DNA from 2 places in the Clostridium zhoujianii genome. Region 2 is predicted to be linked to the other one. Evidence: predicted binding sites of a transcription regulator. Region 2 holds the regulator's gene; the other holds the start of a gene.

Region 1 (10,003 bases), on a different contig from region 2:
CAAGCAAGGTTTTGCCTGTACCTGGATCACCGTATAAAATAACTCCTTTAGGCATTCTAGCACCATAGGAGGTATATTTTTCAGGATTAGAAATGAAATCAACAATTTCCCTTAAGCTTTCTTTAGCTTCTTCATTACCAGCAACACTATTAAAATCTAAAGCCTTATCTTTATTTTTACTAAAATCAGTCATTTCAATTGAACCAGTAGAGTTAATATCTTTAGATTTATTGGCTGTCATGAATACAATTGAAAGAATAGACCCTAGTAATAATAGACCAGAGAAAGTTTTAGTAATAGGTTCACTTTGTTTATAAGATAAGTCCACATCCTGTAGTAATAAATTTTCCTTGAGATTTGGACTGTCAGAGTTAAATGTTTTATATTTAGAGCCATCTTTTAAGTAAACAGTCATATAAGGAGTCGTGTTCATTTCTACCTTCAAAATAGATTTATTATTTAAATCATTTTGAAAATCATTATAACTTTTAGTTACTTTATGACCAATATTTATGGATGAAAATATTAAAATTAATAAGGATAATATTGCAGTTGTTATAGGAATAAAAATGTACTTTTTTCTTTCTTTATTCATTATATTCCTCCTAAGATGAATTTAATATGTGAAATTACTATATATAAGGAAAGACAAATCAATATGTTTAGTTTTTTTTAGTTTATATTCCTAATTATAAGGATTATAAAAATTTAGTCTAATCAAAATCATAAGATTTGCCAATGTAAGTTATGGAATAAGAGATAGGATGGGGAAAGGTTTTACAATAGGAGGAATAAGGGGTAAAATAGAGTATAATTGCAAAATGGATGGAGGAAAGCTTAATGAAGATATCAGGTGTACAAGCTCAATTAACAGGAGAAGACATACTTAGCATAATAAATGAATTTGTAGATGTTGAAGGATTAGAATTAAAGGAAGTAACTATAGATAATGAGATAAGTGTTAAAGGTACATTTAAAAAGGGAGTATCTATTGATTTTGAAGGAAATATAGCATTAGATGGGGTACAAGAAGGAAAGGTTTACGGAAAGTTTTCTAAGTTAAAGGTTATGAAGCTTGGATTTTTTAGGCCTATTAGAAGTTTTGCTTTAAAGATGGGATTAAAGCAATTAACTATAAAAGGAATAGAAGCAGATAAAGATAAAATTATTATAGAACTAGATAAAATAATTAATCCAATTCCGTTTGTTGATTTAAAAATAAAGGAAGCATACATAAAAGGACAAGCATTACAAGTAGAGGTAGAAGAAGTTAATATATCTATAAAGGGTGGCTTAATGAAAGAAGAGCCAGAAGTAGAAGAGATAACAGAAGAAGAAGAAATCTTAATGCTTCCTACTAAGAAGGTAGAAGATGGGTATACTATAGGTAGAAAAGCTGTAGAAAATAAAATGTCACCAGGAGTAAAGAAGGTTTCAGATTATTTATTTGTAGTTCCAGATGTAGTTGCTTTAATATATAGGTTACTTAAGGATAGTAGAGTACCATTAAAGACAAAACTATCTATATCAGCCTCATTAGCTTATATATTGTTCCCTACAGATATAATACCTAACAATATTCCATTTATAGGAAGAATTGATGACTTAGCAGTAGTTTTCTTTGCATTAAATAGAATTGCAAGTGACGTATCTACCACTGTTATTCTTGAAAATTGGGCAGGTAAAAATGAAATTATATTGGTATTACAGAGTGGGTTAGATTATATAACAAACTTTACTGGTGCAAAGAATGTAGAAAAGCTTTATAATATCGTTGAAGAATTAAGTACATTGTAGAAAGGAATAATAGAATGGCTAAATACTATTCAGTATATAGAGGTAAATCAGGAACACCAAAAATCCTTAGAAGTTGGGATGAATGTAAGGAAGAGGTTATAGGATGTAAGGGTGCTATTTATAAGAGTTTTAAAACAGAAAAAGAAGCAATAGAATTTTTAGCTTTAAATGCAGGAGGTAAAGTAGAGATAAAGAAAAAGTCTACAGATAAAAAAGATGAGACAGCTTTAGATCTAGATAGCCTTGGACTTGTTGTATATGTGGATGGTAGTTTTTCATTAGAGAAAAGAAATTACTCATATGGACTTGTAGCAATCAATAATGGAGAAGAGGTTCATGAGGATTGTGGTGCAGGGGAGGATGAGGATGCAGTATCTTTAAGAAACGTTGCAGGAGAGGTTTTAGGTTCTTTAAAAGCAGTTGAATATGCAATTAAAAATGGCTATGAGGAAGTTACCATAGTTTATGATTATCAAGGTGTCGAATCTTGGGCTATTGGAACTTGGAAAAGGAACAAAACATTAACACAAAATTATTATGAAGTAATGCAAGAAAAAATGAAGCAAATAAAAATAAACTTTGTTAAAGTAAAAGGTCACAGTGGTGATAAGTATAATGATATAGCAGATAAGCTTGCTAAGAAGGCATTGGGAATTATTACTTAGATTAAAAAAAATTAAAGTACACAACCTATTTATAGAATCTTTAATGATTAATATAAAAAGAGGTGTATTAATATGGGAAAGTGTATTAATGGTATGGCGGCAGGAATGTTAATTGGTGCAGCAGTTGGTATGATGTTACTACCACAGTTAGATAGAAGAAAACAAAGGGCAATAAGAAAGGCAGGTCAGAAGTTATTTGACTTTGCAGGAGATTCCTATGATGATATTATGGGAATGATACATTAATATTTTCAAGGGAGAGTTCTACTAAAGAACTCTCTTTTTTTTATGAAAAAGTTAATAAAAGGTCAATTTAAAAGTCCTATTATAGAAATATTATTATTTTAAAAATAAAATAGCTAAATTTTTCAAGTATTATTACATTTTGTTGTTTTCTTTTACAAATTTATGTTATAATTTATTTAAAAATGAGGTTTTTTATTTCAATTATAAATATTATTTAAAAAGGAAGAGAGCAAAATGGAAATTCTATCATTAGGAGAGAAAATCAAAAGAAGAAGAAAAGAAATGAATATGACACTAAAAGATTTAGCCAAGGATAGAATTACTCCTGGACAAATAAGTCTAGTTGAGTCAGGAAGATCAAATCCATCCATGGACCTTTTAGAGTATTTAGCAGAAAGCTTAAATACATCAGTGGAATATTTGATGGAATCGGAAGAAAGCCAAGCTGAGAAGATCTGTACTTACTATGAACAGGTGGCAGAGTCATACATTATAAGCGGAGATTATATAACTGGAGAAAGATATATCGAAAATGCTCTTTATTATGCTGAAAAATATAATTTAGAATATAGAAAAGCAAGAATTCTATTTCTAAGAGCAGAGATTCATATTTCAAAAGGCGAGTTAGCACTTGCACAGCAATTCTTCTTATCTTCAAATGTAATCTTTATCAAAAATAATGAATATGAGGAAATAGTAAAGACCTTCTTAAACCTTGGGAAAATAACTTTAGAGTTAAAAGCTTATCATTCAGCAAGTAGTTATTTAAAGCAAGCTGAAAAGGTGTATTTAGATAATAGTATAGGTAATGATTTTTTACTTGGAGAAATTTACTATAACATGTCAAAAGCATATTTTACTATTGAGAACATAAGTAAATCTATGGATTATGCATATTTAGCAAAAGAAAAGTTTGAACAAATTCATAATCAAGAAGAATATGCAAAGACACTTTTATTATTATCAGAAGAATATAATAGAAAAGGTGACCTAGTAAATGCAATTAAGTACTCTACAAAAACATTAGAAGTATATAATGAAATAAATGACCTGAAGAATATATCAAATATTGAAAATAACTTGGGGAAACTATTCTATAACTTTGAAAATATAGAAGAGTCATTTAGGCATTATGAATTAGCAAGAGAGATTAGAGCTAGAAATAATGAACCTAATCTTATAGAAACCCTTATTAATATGTGTAAAAATCACATAAAGCTAAAGAATATTAATGAATGTGATAAGCTTTTAGATGAAATATATAACAAATTAGAAGATAACGATATAGAAGGAAGAGTAGAATGTAACTTGGTAAGATATAGAACTTATATAATCAGGGATCAAATTAGAGAAGCAGAAAATATATTAGTTGATACCTATAACTTAGCCAAGAATACAGACATGCTTAAGCGTGCAGGAGAACTAGCTGTTATGGTTGGTAAATTCTACATTGATAATAAAAATGATAACTTAGCAGCTAAATATTTAGATGAAGGAGTTAGCATATTTAGAGAATTAGGGATATTAGAAAACTAAATTTAGATGGGTGATAAAGATGGAAATACTGTCAACAGGGGAAAAAATCAAAAGATCCAGAATATACAAGGGTATAACTTTAAAAGAGCTTTGTGGTGATAAGATTTCTATCTCTAAGATGAGTTGTATTGAAAATGGAAAGGTGAAAGCTGATAAAGAGATTATTGAGTATATTGCTGATAAGATAGGGGTAGATTTTAATTACTTAGTTCAAGATGTTTATGAACAAGTGATAAATAATCTTACCCTAATAAAAAAATGTACTAGTAGGGATAAAGAGTTTGAAGAAAATATCAGACATAACTTAGCTTATGCCATAGATTATAAGTATTATGATGTTGCTTTCGAACTTATACATATAATGTTCTCATATTATTTAGAGGAACATAAGTATGAAAATATACAATTAATAATTTCTCAATATTATGACTTATATCAGAGAACAAACACAGAAGAGAATACAATAATTTATTTTAGAGATATGGCTAAATACTTATTCCAAAATGGAGAATATACTGAATCTATAGCATACTATAGTAGACTTAGGGAAAACATACTTGAAAATAAGATTAAAAATGAGGCTTTATATGCATCATTAGCTTATAATGAAGGGATATGTTATTGCAGGCTACATAAGGAAGAAAGGGCATATGAGCTACTTTCAGAATCAGTTAAATATTCTGATAGCATAAAAGATAATTTTAGTAAAGGTATGATATTTCAAGCATATGCATTAGTTTGTATTAGACTAAGACATAAGGATGCAGAAGAATATATTGCAAAAGCATACGAATATCAGAAGGATAATCCTATTCAAGTTGCAATGGCTAAAGGTGAATATGGAGAAGCATACTTTGAGGCAGGAGAAAATGATAGGGCAATAGGAGAGATAATGGAGGGAATAAAAATATTTCCACCACATAATAAACAAAAGTACGTTCAGTTTTTAAATGAGTGTATAGAGGTGCTTTATAATAATAAACAATACGAGAAAGCATACGAATTAAGTGATGAAGCTTTAGATTTATCAATAGAAACAGATGATATAAAACTTATTGAAAGAGCATACTACTTCAAAGGTAGCATACTTCAAAAAGAAGGTAAGCATCAAGAAGCAGAAATGTATATGAATATTTCATTAGATTCGTTATTTAAATTCGGATCAAAAGAAGAAAGATATAATAGGTATTTAGATATGGCGAATATGTATTATAATCTTGGGGATTATAAAGAGTCAATAAAATATTTTACATTAGCAATGAGCATGGAAGAACAAATATAAATGGGGGGCATTCTGATAAAGAATGCCTTTTTGTTATATTAATAATAAATATATATTAAATTACCCCTTTTTTTTCATTGGTTTTATAAGTATAAGGGTAGCACCATAGCCTTTAAGATTAGTGATAATATTAAGGACTGAACTTTTTTTAGAATATTTAAATTCAATTTTAGGGAATGAGGCCTTTGATAGAATTTCCATTTCTTCTTGATTTAATCTATCTGGTTTCCCCATAGCTACCCAGTAGTTATAGGAGGATCCTATCTTTTCGTTAATTTCATAGAAAGTTATCCTTGAATCAGTATTAACATTAGTTAAGTTTAGAGAAATCTTTTTCTCAGTAGCTTTATATATACCATTCTTAACTATAGGATAATCCTTATCTAGGAGGTTATCTAGTATTTCATTATGAGTATAAAGAAGTATACTAAAGCCATCATCATTTTTTGTAATGATGTATCCCTCATCCTTTGATATTATTTCGCCATCTAATTTACTTAAAAGATAGTAAGCATAGTAGGACGGTTTTCTTATTTCTAGATCATTAATTAATCCAGGAGATCCGATAAATACTTCATTATTTAGATGAGGCTCCCTTTCTAATACATCAAAGGCCCTTAAAAAGCTTAAATCTTCATCAGTAAATAGTTCTTTATGTATTATATATGGAAGCATATAAGCAGTATCATAAAGCATGTTTAGATCTCTTTTTTGAGTGAATTCATCATTTAGCAAAATGAAATTTAAATTTTCAGTAATAAAAGTTCTTAATTTATTCTTCAAGTCAGAATCTAATTCAGAAGAAAATTGGAACTTTATTATTGATATATCAATTGATTCAATTTCAGAGAAATACGTATAGAAGCTGTTTAAAGCATTCTCATAATCTTTGAAATCAAAAGTAAGGTTATCTAGTACTATTAAAGGATATAAATTTATATAATCTAGATATTCTAAAACAGTTTTAGCTCTATTCCAGTTAAAAAATTCACTTCCTTTAAATACACCCATATCATCATTAAAGAATTTTTCTATTCTTCCATAATTAAAACTAATTTCATTTTGCAAGGATTCTAGGATATCTTTATTATCTTCAATAAGTAAATCAAAGGTATCACCTAAGCTAAGAATATCTTTATAGTCTTCTGTAAATTTTCCAATACTATTATTCATATCAACATGGATATTCCATAGTTTATTTTCATAATTAAATCTTTCGTAATCCTCTAAAGAAGAGGACAAAAGTTCAATAGCATCCTCTAAAGGATAGTAAGTTATATTTTTTAATTTCTCTAAAGTATTTTCATCTACTTTATTTTTTCTCCTAAATTGTAAAGGAGTTAAATTATAGTAGGATTTAAAATGTTTATTAAAGTACCTTGTATGAGAAAAGCCAACTTCTTCAGAAATCTCCGAAATACTCATATCTGTGTCTAGTAATAATTTAACTGATTCTTCAACCCTTGTTAAGTTAATTAAATCTGTAAAGCTATATCCAGTAGCATATTTAATTTCATGAGAGAGATAGTGTGGACTCAAAAACTCCTTCTTAGCTATTTCTTGCAATGTAATATTATTATTATAATTATTAAATATATACTTTGATATTCTATGGTATCTTTCAAGTTGATCTTTATTATCCTTTAACTCCTCTTGCTCATAAAGTAAGTAGTGAAAGTTGTTTATAAGATGAAATAATAAATCAATTAAGATAGATTCAATTTCTTTATCAAAGTTTTCTTGTCTTTGGACTACTTCACATAACATTTGAGCTAAAAATATACGAAGGGTATCATATTCTTCATCATCTTGTGCACCTTCATCAGAAGTATTAGTGTAGAAATTTATATTCTTAATATCTTTATAATACTTTTCAAAGAAGCTAGGGTCCATATGAAATATAAGTATTTTATTATCTTCATCAGAATGAATTCTATGGGCTTCATCCATATTAATTATTTCCACTTCATTTTCGTAAAGTTCAAAATTATCTGTGTCTATAGAAATCTTAATTTTTCCCTTTAGTACGTAAATTACTTCAATTGAATTATGCCAATGTAATGGATAGTCTTTCACAGAGGCATAGGATATATTTATTGGTAGATCCGAGGCATAAGTTACATATTCTTTCCTCATTAATTATTTTCACCTCGTTATTTTAAATTTAGATAATCAAATTATAACAATTAATAGTATTTTATACAAAGTTAAAAAATAAAAAAATACACTTTGACTTTCTTTGACTTTTGTATTAATATAAAAATATAGAAAAGACTATTAAAGATTTAATAAATTAGGAGGAGTAGTTATGAACGTAGATAAGATGACAATTAGAGTACAACAAGCCTTAAATGACGCAAATTTAACCGCTGTAAAATATAATCATCAACAAATTGAAGTAATTCATCTTTTTGCTGCTCTTGTAGAACAGGAAGATGGACTAATTCCTAATATTTTCACTAAAATGGGCGTAGATGTTAAAGGGCTAAAGGGAAGTGTTAAGAGAAGTTTAGATTCAATGCCTAAGGTTTTAGGTGAAGGAGCAAATAACTCAGGGGTATATATAACTAGAAAAGTTGAAGAAGTTTTAGTTAAGGCTGAGGAGATAGCTAAAAAGTTTGAAGATTCTTATATTAGTGTTGAGCATTTAATGTTATCAATATTAGATAAGGAAAGAAAAGGTACAGTTGGAGACATTCTTAAACAATATAATATAAATGAAGGAAACTTTATGAAAGTTCTTGGAGAAGTTAGAGGTAGTCAACGTGTAGAGACTAATGATCCAGAAGGAACTTATGATGCTCTTTCAAAGTATGGAACCAATTTAGTTGAATTAGCTAAAAAGCATAAATTAGATCCAGTTATAGGAAGAGATGAAGAAATTAGAAGAACAGTTAGAATTCTATCAAGAAGAACCAAGAATAATCCAGTATTAATTGGTGAGCCTGGTGTGGGTAAAACAGCAATTATTGAGGGACTTGCAGAAAGAATAGTAAGAGGAGATGTTCCAGAAGGGTTAAAGGATAAAATAATATTCTCACTTGATATGGGTTCATTAATTGCAGGTGCTAAATATAGAGGTGAATTTGAAGAAAGATTAAAAGCTGTACTTAAAGAAGTACAATCAAGTGAAGGTAGAATAATTCTATTTATAGATGAAATTCATACTATAGTTGGTGCTGGTAAGACAGATGGTGCTATGGATGCTGGTAACTTAATTAAACCTTTATTAGCTAGAGGAGAATTACATTGTATAGGAGCAACAACTTTTGATGAGTACAGACAATATATTGAGAAGGATAAGGCTCTAGAAAGAAGGTTCCAACCAGTAATAGTAGATGAACCAACAGTAGAGGATACTATTTCAATATTAAGAGGCTTAAAAGAAAAATTTGAAATTCATCATGGAATAAGAATTCATGATTCAGCTATAGTTGCAGCAGCTAAATTATCTAATAGATATATTCAAGATAGATATCTACCAGATAAAGCAATTGACTTAATTGATGAAGCTGGAGCTATGATTAGATCAGAAATAGATTCTCTTCCAACAGAACTTGATGTTATAAGAAGAAAGGTATTCCAATTAGAAATTGAGAAGGAAGCCTTAGAGAAAGAAAAGGATGATGGTTCTAAGAAGAGGTTAGCAGATTTAACTAAGGAACTTGCAGAGCTTAAAGAAAAAAATGATGAAATGACTGCAAAATATGAAAAAGAAAAAGAGCATATTACTTCATTAAGAGATTTAAAAACTAAGCTTGATGATGCTAGAGGAGATTTAGAAAAGTATGAGAGAGCTTACGACTATAATAAGGTAGCTGAAATAAGATATTCTACAATTCCAGTTCTTGAAGAGGAAATAGAAAAGAAAGAGAAGGAAGTAAAAGAAAATTATGAAGGAGCTATGCTAAAAGAAGAAGTAACAGAAGAAGAAGTTTCTCAAATACTATCTAAGTGGACTGGAATTCCTGTAACAAATCTTCTTGAAGGAGAAAGAGAAAAGTTACTTAGATTAGAAGAAGAGTTGCAAAGAAGAGTTATAGGTCAAGATGCAGCAGTTGAATCTGTTTCAAGTGCAATACTTAGAGCTAGAGCAGGACTAAAGGATGAAAATAAACCAATAGGTTCATTTATATTCCTTGGACCAACAGGAGTAGGTAAAACTGAACTTGCAAAGACATTGGCGAGAACTTTATTTGATAGCGAAGATGCAATGATTAGAATAGATATGTCTGAATATATGGAAAAGCACTCAGTATCTAGATTAGTTGGAGCGCCTCCAGGATATGTAGGTTATGAACAAGGTGGTCAATTAACAGAAGCTGTTAGAAGAAAGCCTTATAGTGTTATTTTATTTGATGAAATAGAAAAAGCTCATGAAGATGTATTTAATATATTCCTTCAAATTTTAGATGATGGTAGACTTACTGATAATAAAGGGAAAACTGTAGACTTTAAGAATACTATTATAATTATG
Region 2 (10,003 bases):
CTAGTATGTTACTATAAATTTCAGTCATCTCAATAGCCTGCTTATTTTCTATAATTACATCTTCCAATACATCTTTATCATCTTCATACTTTTGCATTATCTCAAGCTTAAGCATTTTTTCCAATGTAATTTCATTTGCTTTTAATGATGTTGAAAAGTAAACTAATGATTTTTCAAGAGAATGCAATTGGATTAATTCTCTATTTTTCATAGATTTATGAAGTCTTTTTTCAATCATAACACTCTTCTTATCAATTTGACGTAAGTAAAGCAGATAATATGTAGATATTCTATTTAATATTTGAAGTATAAATCTGGATTTCTTAAATGTGAAGAAGGATTTAATTTTACCATTAATAAAATCAGTTAGAACCTTACTATTTTTTAAACAAACAGTTATTAGCTGCGTTTCAGTATGGATAATTGCTAATGGATAAGTATCATAGGTTAGTGAATTATCTTCCATTTCAGTAAAGGGAATATCCACTATAACTATAATATTACCATCTTCTATATCAATACGTGAAGTTTCTTCATCATCCAGAGGAGCCTTTAAGAATTCAAGGGGTACACCAGTTTTTTTGGATATTAATATAAGTTCTTCATCGGAAGGAGCAACTACATTTATCCAAGAACCATTTTCTATGTTATCTGAAAGTGTTAAGGTTGGATTATTCTCACCTACACTTTTATAAATTTGAATCATATCTTATCCTCCTATACAGTACAATATAATTATACTATTTTATAAAGGTTTGTAAAATATAAAGAAAGAATAGATATGAAAAGGTTATTATTTTGCAAACTAACAATAAGTAAAGAAATAACAAAGATTTCTTTAAAATAAGGATGTAAATCACTGTAAACAGTAAATATGGAGGTTTTATAAGGATTATTATAATATATAGACATAGCTAAAAAATAGAAATCTATGTATAATCACAAATATCGTCTGTAAAAATTCTTATAATATTTGGGGGATATGATATGATGCACAAAGAAGTTGTTGTAAGAAAGAGAACTCATGTTATTGCAATAACCTTATTACTAATTACTGTTATGTTATATATTTGCGAAGGGATAGATGCTTTAAAGATAAATAACTTATTTTTATTACAGTTAGCTAATACCTTTGTTATAGTAGTTACAGCAGCTTTTATATTAAGAGAATATATGAGTTGTAAGATATCATATAAATACTCAATAATAGCAAATAAACTTATAATAAATAAGCTATATAGAAAGCATGAAAAGAATTTAGAGAGTATAAGAATAGACGAAATAGTCTATATTGGGAAAAAGAATAAGTTACCTAAAGAATACAAGGTAAAATGTATGGGAAAATATACTTGTGATATTTTAGGTACAGAATCGTTATGTTGTGTTTATAAAAGAAATGGTAAATTATCAATGTTTAATTTTGAACCAAGTAAAGATTTGATTAATGGAATAAAGAGATATCATAAAAAGTTAAATATAGAATAGAACAAGAGAATATCTCTTGTTCTATTTTTTGCTGTAAAATTCGCTTTTAACTTCTTTTAACAGGTTTTCACTTTCTATTAAATCAACTCCTGTAAAAGCTAATGCAAGTGAAGCCTTTCTAATTTGTGAAAGTGCAAATTCTGATAGTGTAGAATTTGCAAATTCCCTTGTTCCATATTCTATACCAGAATCATCTACTATAGATATATATGGATGAATGCAAGGAAGCTTTTTACTAAGAATCCCTATACTTAAACCTGCATAAATATTTTTAGGAGCACCAATGTTTATGATTCCATTTTCTTTTAGATTATGACTAAACAGCCTATTTAAAGTTCTATTAGTTAATAGCTCTTCATTTGGTGTTTCATATAGGCAAACAGTACTTTCAATATGTGTTAGGCAAGAAACATATTTAGCGATCTCTCGTAATTTATTTTCAGCAAGTTCAGCCATTTCAGTTTCTTGTGCGCGTATATAAAACTTCGCCTCTGCTTCAAGTGGGAGTAATAGAGGTGTGTATCCACCCTTTGATAAAATAGAGTTAACTTCAACACCTTCAGGAAATCCTTTTAGTAATGAGTTAAGTATATTGAATGTTAAAAGTATAGCATCAAGTGATGTATAGCTCCCTTTATTTAAAAAACTTAAACCGCTATTGCCAATGTATTTAATACTAAGAGGAATAATAGCAGAAGACGTTCCACTTTCAGAGGTAGTTATATCAGGGTGACATTCAAGAACTACATCAATATCATCAAATGTACCTTGTTTAGTCATAGTTGCTTTTGTGCCACCGAGATATTCACCAGGACAGCCAATAAGTACTACAGATCCACCTATATTATTTATAACTTCCCCTAAAGCAATAGAAGCTGATACTGACATTGTAGTAAGAGCATTATGACCTGTTATATGTCCTTCATTTATAATAGAGTCATATTCACAGAGATAGCATATCTTTGGATAACCAGAGCCCTTTATAGCATAAAAAGAGTTAGGAATATCAAGATAGTTATCAGTTACATTAAAGTTATATTTCTTTAAAAGCTTTGAAATATAATTTGAAGACTTTTCTTCTTTATAACTTTCTTCGGGATTTTCATATAAAAATTTACATAAGTTATTTATTTCATCTTCTATGTTAGATAAGAATGAGATCATTTTTTGTTTCATTAATTAGCCCTCCATATCTGTATTTATTATTATTTTGAGCTATTATAGTGAAAAATATTTATAAAGATTGGAATGAATGTAGAAATATATATAATATTAGAATTTTTAAGAGTTAACTTTGATGTAGATATATGAGATGATATAATAAGGTAGTAAAAATTTTTGATAGTAAGTTATAATTAAAAAATATATAGAAAATAGGGGATTAGAAGTTAACTAGGTAAGATTTCAAAAGATAAATATAAAATAGATTCTTAATTTAGAAAAGGTGGTATAGGAATGCAACAAGGAAAGCTAATAATTATTGAAAGTGGTACGGATGCAAGTGGAAAAGCTACTCAAACACAAAGATTGTATGATAGGTTAGTATCAGAAGGATATAAGGTAAGAAAGATAACCTATCCTAATTATGAAAGTCCAGCATGTATGCCAGTTAAAATGTATCTAAATGGTGACTTTGGAAGCAAGCCAGATGACGTAAATGCATATGCTGCATCAACATTTTATGCAATAGATAGATTTGCGTCATATAAAACTGATTGGAAGGAATTTTATGATAATGGAGGTGTAATATTATCTGATAGATATACAACTTCAAATATGGTTCACCAAGCAGTTAAGATGGAAAAAGAAGATAGGGATCAGTATTTAGAATGGTTATATAATTTAGAGTTTGATCTGTATGGATTACCAAAACCAGACTGTGTAATATTCCTTGATATGTCTCCTGAAATGAGCCAAAAATTAATGGCAAAGAGAAAAAATAAATTTACTGGTGAAGATGAAAAAGATATACACGAAAGTAATAAAGACTATTTAGTGAATTGCTATAATAATGCTTTAGAGATAGCTAGTAGATATGAATGGCAGAGGGTTTGTTGTAATGATGGAGATACATTAAGAACAATTGAAGATATTAATGATGAAATATATACAACTATTAAAAAGTATATTTAATAGAAAGCACGGAATACCCGTGCTTTTTCTTATATATTAGGAAAATAATTAAAGGCATTATAAATTTTAAATTAATATCTTTCTCTAGAAATAGGGGCAAACTAGTATTTAGTCTAAAAGAATTAATTAAAAATAGGTATGTAGTAGTATTATAGTATTTATCTAGTGTATAATTATGAAAAAAGGTAATAATCATATATAAATGCTCTATAGAAATGGACATATTTAATTATATATATCAGAAATCATTATAATAAGGAAAATTATGCTATAAAGATTAGAGTCTTAGATAAAAGATATACCATAATGAGACATTAAGATTAAATTTACTAGGGTTTTATATAAAATATCATAATGTTTATGATAAAATGTAAATTAAGGGAAGTATTTATAGTGGAGGTTAATATTATGAAGATGGTTATAGCTATAGTTCAAGATGATGATGCCTTAGATTTATTAGATGCATTAACAGAAAAGAATTTTAGGGTTACAAAACTTGCTACAACTGGTGGTTTTTTAAAGGCAGGAAATACAACACTTATGATAGGTGTTGAAAAAGAGAAGACTGAGGAAGTAGTTAATATAATAAAGGACATATGCAAGAAAAGAACTGAGGTAGTTCCCTCTACCACACCTTTTTCAGGGAATACAGGGATTTACATGCAATCATCTATGGAGGTTGAGGTTGGAGGAGCTAATATTTTTGTAATAGATGTAGATCAGTTTATAAGAATATAAAATTGGAGGGTGAATAGTGAAAGACTTTATAGGTTTTAAAGATATAATTGACGGATTTATGAAAAGAGCTGATAAAAACACTCTTTCACATGCCCACCTTATTGTTGGTCCAGATGGGATAGGCAAGAGCATAATGGCAAGAATTTTTGCACTGAAAATTTTAGGTAAAGAAATAGATCATAATTATGTGGATATGATTCATTATAGACCTAAAAAAGCTTCATTTGGGGTAGATGAAGTAAGAGAAATAATAGAAGAAGTTACTAAGAAGCCATATGAGGGAGATAAAAAGGTAATTATTATTCATGAAGGAAGCAAATTAACAGTTCAAGCTCAGAATGCGTTACTAAAGACAATTGAAGAACCACCAACAGGGGTATATATAATTTTATTAAGTGAAAGCTTGGAAATAATGTTAGATACAATTAAATCTAGATGTCAAATATATAAATTAACTCCAATAGAGAAAGATGATATGATTAGATATATAAGTAGACTAGGGGAGTTAAATGAGGATAAAATACTAGCAGCTTTAGCATATGGTGAAGGTATACCAGGTAGAGCTGAGAAAATGCTGAAAGATGAGAATTTAGAAAAATTAAGAAGTACTATTGTGGACTTGCTCAAGGATATAGAAAAACGAAATAGTAGTACTGTATTAGATTATGAAAATAAATTTACCAGTTATAAAACTGAGAAGGAAGAATTACTAAACTTACTTGCTTCCTTTATAAGAGATATAATGGTTTATAAAGAGTTAGAAAACAAAAATATAATTATTAATGTTGATAGATTTGAAGATATATGCGAATTAGCAAATTCACTATCTTATAAAAAGTTAAATTCAATGTTAGAACATGTTAAAGAAGCGAGAGTTAATTTAATGAGTAACACAAATTATTCAATGACTATAAGTGTAATGCTTATAGGCTTTTTGGAGGGTTAATTAATGATAAAAGTTGTAGGAATAAGATTTAAAAAGGCCGGTAAAATATATTACTTCGGACCGAATGAATTAAATATAAACAAAGGTGACTATGTAGTAGTTGAAACTGCTAGAGGGATAGAATTTGGAGAATGTGTTATAGGTATCAAGGAGATTAGTGAAGAAGATATAATATCACCTCTAAAGAGTGTTTTAAGAGTTGCAGATGAAAAAGATATAGCTAAGCATAAGGAGAATAAGAGCAAAGAAGAGAATGCTCTTGAAGTATGCTTAAAGAAAATAGAAGAACATAATCTACATATGAAGCTTATAGATGTAGAGTATACATTCGATAATAATAAGGTAATATTCTATTTTACAGCAGATGGAAGAGTAGATTTTAGAGAGTTGGTTAAGGATTTAGCCACAATATTCAAGACAAGGATAGAACTTAGACAAATTGGCGTAAGAGATGAAGCAAAAATGATTGGTGGTCTAGGACCTTGTGGTAGGCCTATGTGCTGTTCATCATTCCTAGGAGACTTTGCCTCAGTATCAATTAAGATGGCAAAGGAGCAAAACTTATCTTTAAATCCAACTAAGATATCAGGTATATGTGGTAGATTAATGTGCTGTTTAAATTATGAGCAAAGCACATACGAAGATATAAGAAAGAGGTTGCCTAAGGTTGGTTCAATAGTTACAACAGAAGAAGGTAATGGAGAAGTAATAGGAAATAATACCGTTAAAGAGTCTGTTAAGGTTAAATATAAGAGAGGCGATGAAGAAATAATTCAAGAGTTTAAAATTGAAAATATAGAATTGGTTTCTGGAAGCTATGAAGACTCTGTTGATGAAAAGGATATAAGACTAGAAATTGAATCAGAAGAGGATAAGAAGCTTATAAAAAATCTTATAAATGAAAAGTAGGAGGAGATTTCATGAAATCTATAATTAGAGTTTGTGATATTAGTAAATCAGGGGATGTTGGAAATATTCAAAGGGCAATTGCCAGCAATGAGGGGGTTATTGCTTGTGAAATATCTCTTGAGAAAAAGGAAGTACAAATCATTTATAATGAAAGCTTTTTAAGCTTGGATAAGATAATTGAATCTATAGAAAATATAGGTTATATGGTAATATAGGCGAAATGTAAAATTTTATAAAGTGCTTTAAAAACAATAAAAAACGTGTTAAAATAATTATGGTGTAATTACCATAAAATTTAGGAGGTGTTTTTAATGGCATTTGTAATTAATGATTCATGTGTAAACTGCGGAGCATGTGCAGCTGAATGTCCAGTAGATGCTATAAGCCAAGGAGATACTCAATTTGTTATAGACGCAGATACTTGTATCGATTGTGGAAACTGTGCTAATGTTTGCCCAGTAGGAGCACCAGAACAAGAGTAATAATACTTAAAAAGATCGTCCTTAGACGGTCTTTTTTTCTATGCAATTTAAGCTACTTTTTTTCATTAAAATTGTTTTAGAATGTATATTAAAGTCAATATTATTTGTATCTAAAAGAGTTTCTTTTAAATTACTTATGTATTTCATAGAAGTTAAGAAGTCTTTAGGACTATCTAAGTATAATGATGAATTAGATGTTTTATAATACATAGGAATTACTACTTTGGGGTTAACTTTTTTTACTAACTTAGCTGCTTCTAGCCCGTTTAGCGTGAATTGTCCCCCTACAGGAACAAATAGAATGTCTATAGTCCCCAAAGAATTTATGGTTTCATCAGTAAGCATATGACCTAGACGCCCTAGGTGACATATATTTAAATTATCAAAAATTATTTTATATATTATATTAAAGCCTCTTTTCACTCCTAAAACCTTATCTTGATAAGAACGATAGCCTTCAATACTTGAAAAATCTAAGTTATAATCTCCAGCTTTATTAATTATTGAACACTTATTATTTTCAAGGGCTTTAGAATTTACTTCTATATGCTCATGGCTTAATGTTATTATTTGTGGATTAAGATTTAAAAGTCTTTCAGTAGGGCTTAAGTCAAAGGGATCAGTAAGTATTCTCCTACCGAGAGAATCTTGTAATAAAAATGAACATTTACCAAACCAATGAATTAACATAATAACCTCCATAAAGCTTTCTTTAAATATATTTTCCCTAAAAGTAATATAATTAAACATATGAGATATAATAAACTTGATAAAAATAAAAATAAATATTAATATATAAAGAAAAGGTCAAAGTAAGTCAAAAACAATAGTTTAAAAAGGAGATATTATGGCAAGACTTTCTGATATAATTGAGAACTTTATAAAAGATATGCTTAATGAAAATGGTGGAGATAAAGTATTGATTCAAAGAAACGAATTAGCGGATCAATTTAGATGCGCACCATCACAAATAAACTATGTATTAACAACAAGATTTACCTATGAGAAAGGGTATATTATAGAGAGTAGAAGAGGAGGAGGGGGATATATAGTAATTAAGCAAGTAAGCTATGATGGAACAGAAAGAAGAAATAGGGTGATTTATGAGGCTATAGGTGAATCTATAACTTATCATAATGCAGTTTCCTTAATTCAAAACTTATTAGATTTAAAGATGATAACGGAGAGAGAAATGGAAATCATGAAAATGGCGGTTAATGATAGAACTTTATCATCTATGGAGAATAGAAATAAATTAAGAGCAGATATATTAAAAGGAATGCTCATGGTTGTATTAGTGTAAGGGGGAATATATATGTTGTGTGAGAAGTGCAATAAAAAAGTAGCAACAATACATATAATAAAATTTATTAATAGCGAAAAAAGTAAGCTTTGGCTATGTGATGATTGTGCTAAAGAGATTTCAGACGTACCACTATTATCCTCATTAGGTAAATCAGAAAACTTATCCCTTCAAAATATTTTGGGAGGATTATTTGAATCTTTAGAGAAAAGTGGTAATAAAAGTAGCAAGATAGAAGTAGTATGTAAGAAATGTGGCCTTACCTATTCACAGTATAAGAAAAGTGGACAGCTTGGATGTAGTGAATGCTATGATAGCTTTTCAGATTCATTGAAACCAGTAATAAAAAGATTACAAGGAGATCTAGAGCATATAGGAAAGATACCAAGAAAGACAGGAAATAAATTTATAGAAAAAAAGAGAATTAATAAGTTAAGGCAAGATTTACAAAAAGCTATAATAACTGAAGAGTATGAGAAGGCAGCAATTATCAGAGATGAAATTAAACTTTTAGAAGGGGCTAAGGAAGAGGTGAATAGAAATGAGAAATTGGATTGATAGTGAAGCTTTACCAGAAGATATAGTTTTAAGTAGTAGAGTGAGGTTAGCTAGAAACTTTGAGGATTTACTATTTACAGATAAGATGGAGTTAGAGGACGCTATTAATTATGTGGATAAGGTTTATGAAATATTATCTAGAAATATGGAAGAGGAAGAATTAGAGTTAGTTAAGCTTTACGAAATGGATTATAAATCATCAAAATTCTATGTTGAAAGGGGTCTTATTAGTGAGGATCTTTTAAAAAGAAGGGATAGGAGTGCATTTGTAATTAATAGGGATGAAACTATATCAGTAATGATTAATGAAGAGGATCATCTAAGAATACAGTCTATAGCAGATGGATTAAATATTAAAGAAGCGTATATTGAATCAAATAAGATAGATGATTTTATTGAAGGGGAAATTCCATACTCATTCCATGAGGAGTATGGGTATCTTACAGCTAGACCAACAAATATGGGGACAGGAATAAAAGCATCAGTAATAATTCATTTACCAGCTATAACAATGAGTGAAGAGATTCAGAATATATCTAAGGGATTAAATCAAGTAGGTATGAATATAAGGGCTATGTACGGTGAAAGAATAAAGGCATGTGGTAATATATATCAAGTGTCTAATCAAATCACATTAGGGGTAAATGAAGAAGAAATTATTAGTAATTTAGAAGGGGTAGTATTTAATATTATTAATGAGGAGAAGAAATCTAGAGAAATCCTCATGACAAAATATAAGTATGAAATAGAAGATAAAATTTTTAGGTCTTATGGAATACTAAAAAATGCAATAATCTTAACTTATAACGAGATTTTAGATTTATCATCGAATCTAAGATTGGGTGTTGAGATGTCATTATTAAAAGTAGATAAGAAGGTTTTAAATAGGTTACTTGTAGACACAAGAGATTCAGTAATACAAAGTAAGTCAGAAAAAGTATTAAGTGATAATGAGAAGAATATAGAGAGAGCAAAGTTAGTAAAAGATATATTAGGACAAGGTTAGTTTTAGGAGGTGTTGTATATGGCATATGGGAGATTTACAGAAAGAGCTCAATTAGTTATTATGGGTGCTCAAAAAGAATCACAAAACTTTAAACATGGTTATATAGGTACAGAGCACATACTTTTAGGTATTATGGCTGAAGGTGGGTACTCTAAAGAGCTATTAAATAAATATGGAGTAGAAGCTGAAGAGATAAGAGCTTTGGTAGATGATTATTTAGGATACGGAGAAAGCGCAATGCCAAAAGGTGAGTTGTTATTGACTCCAAGAACTAAGAGGTTGTTTGATGAAAGCTTTATTGAAGCGAAAAAGTTAGGGCACAAATATGTTAGTCCAGAACACTTATTATTAGCATTAATAAGTGAAGATGAAGGGGTAGCGTATACGATACTATCTCAGCTTAAGCTTGATTTTAAGGAAATAAAGAATGACTTAGTATTATT

What was found. Region 2 encodes CtsR, which represses protease genes until heat stress. Its sites were predicted from a motif close to AAGGTCAANNAAGGTCAAAT; they were not measured.
Region 1: the regulator CtsR is predicted to act here: its motif matches at 7,754-7,773, upstream of clpB (ATP-dependent chaperone ClpB).

What each region holds. Positions count from the first base shown of each region.
Region 1 is NZ_JBPUTF010000001.1:82,635-92,637, forward strand. It holds gene ACSYT2_RS00440 (ATP-dependent metallopeptidase FtsH/Yme1/Tma family protein) at 1-595, opposite strand, end outside; gene ACSYT2_RS00445 (YkvA family protein) at 841-1,797, shown strand; gene ACSYT2_RS00450 (ribonuclease H1 domain-containing protein) at 1,812-2,462, shown strand; gene ACSYT2_RS00455 (YtxH domain-containing protein) at 2,535-2,708, shown strand; gene ACSYT2_RS00460 (helix-turn-helix domain-containing protein) at 2,943-4,244, shown strand; gene ACSYT2_RS00465 (transcriptional regulator) at 4,264-5,526, shown strand; gene ACSYT2_RS00470 (helix-turn-helix domain-containing protein) at 5,587-7,662, opposite strand; gene clpB (ATP-dependent chaperone ClpB) at 7,835-10,003, shown strand, end outside.
Region 2 is NZ_JBPUTF010000003.1:1,772-11,774, forward strand. It holds gene ACSYT2_RS14720 (magnesium transporter CorA family protein) at 1-706, opposite strand, end outside; gene ACSYT2_RS14725 (hypothetical protein) at 988-1,485, shown strand; gene ACSYT2_RS14730 (zinc-binding metallopeptidase family protein) at 1,507-2,661, opposite strand; gene ACSYT2_RS14735 (dTMP kinase) at 2,941-3,618, shown strand; gene ACSYT2_RS14740 (cyclic-di-AMP receptor) at 4,027-4,356, shown strand; gene ACSYT2_RS14745 (DNA polymerase III subunit delta') at 4,373-5,302, shown strand; gene ACSYT2_RS14750 (PSP1 domain-containing protein) at 5,306-6,211, shown strand; gene ACSYT2_RS14755 (heavy-metal-associated domain-containing protein) at 6,223-6,426, shown strand; gene fdxA (4Fe-4S ferredoxin) at 6,523-6,693, shown strand; gene ACSYT2_RS14765 (MBL fold metallo-hydrolase) at 6,715-7,383, opposite strand; gene ACSYT2_RS14770 (CtsR family transcriptional regulator) at 7,541-7,996, shown strand; gene ACSYT2_RS14775 (UvrB/UvrC motif-containing protein) at 8,009-8,554, shown strand; gene ACSYT2_RS14780 (protein arginine kinase) at 8,538-9,560, shown strand; gene ACSYT2_RS14785 (ATP-dependent Clp protease ATP-binding subunit) at 9,579-10,003, shown strand, end outside.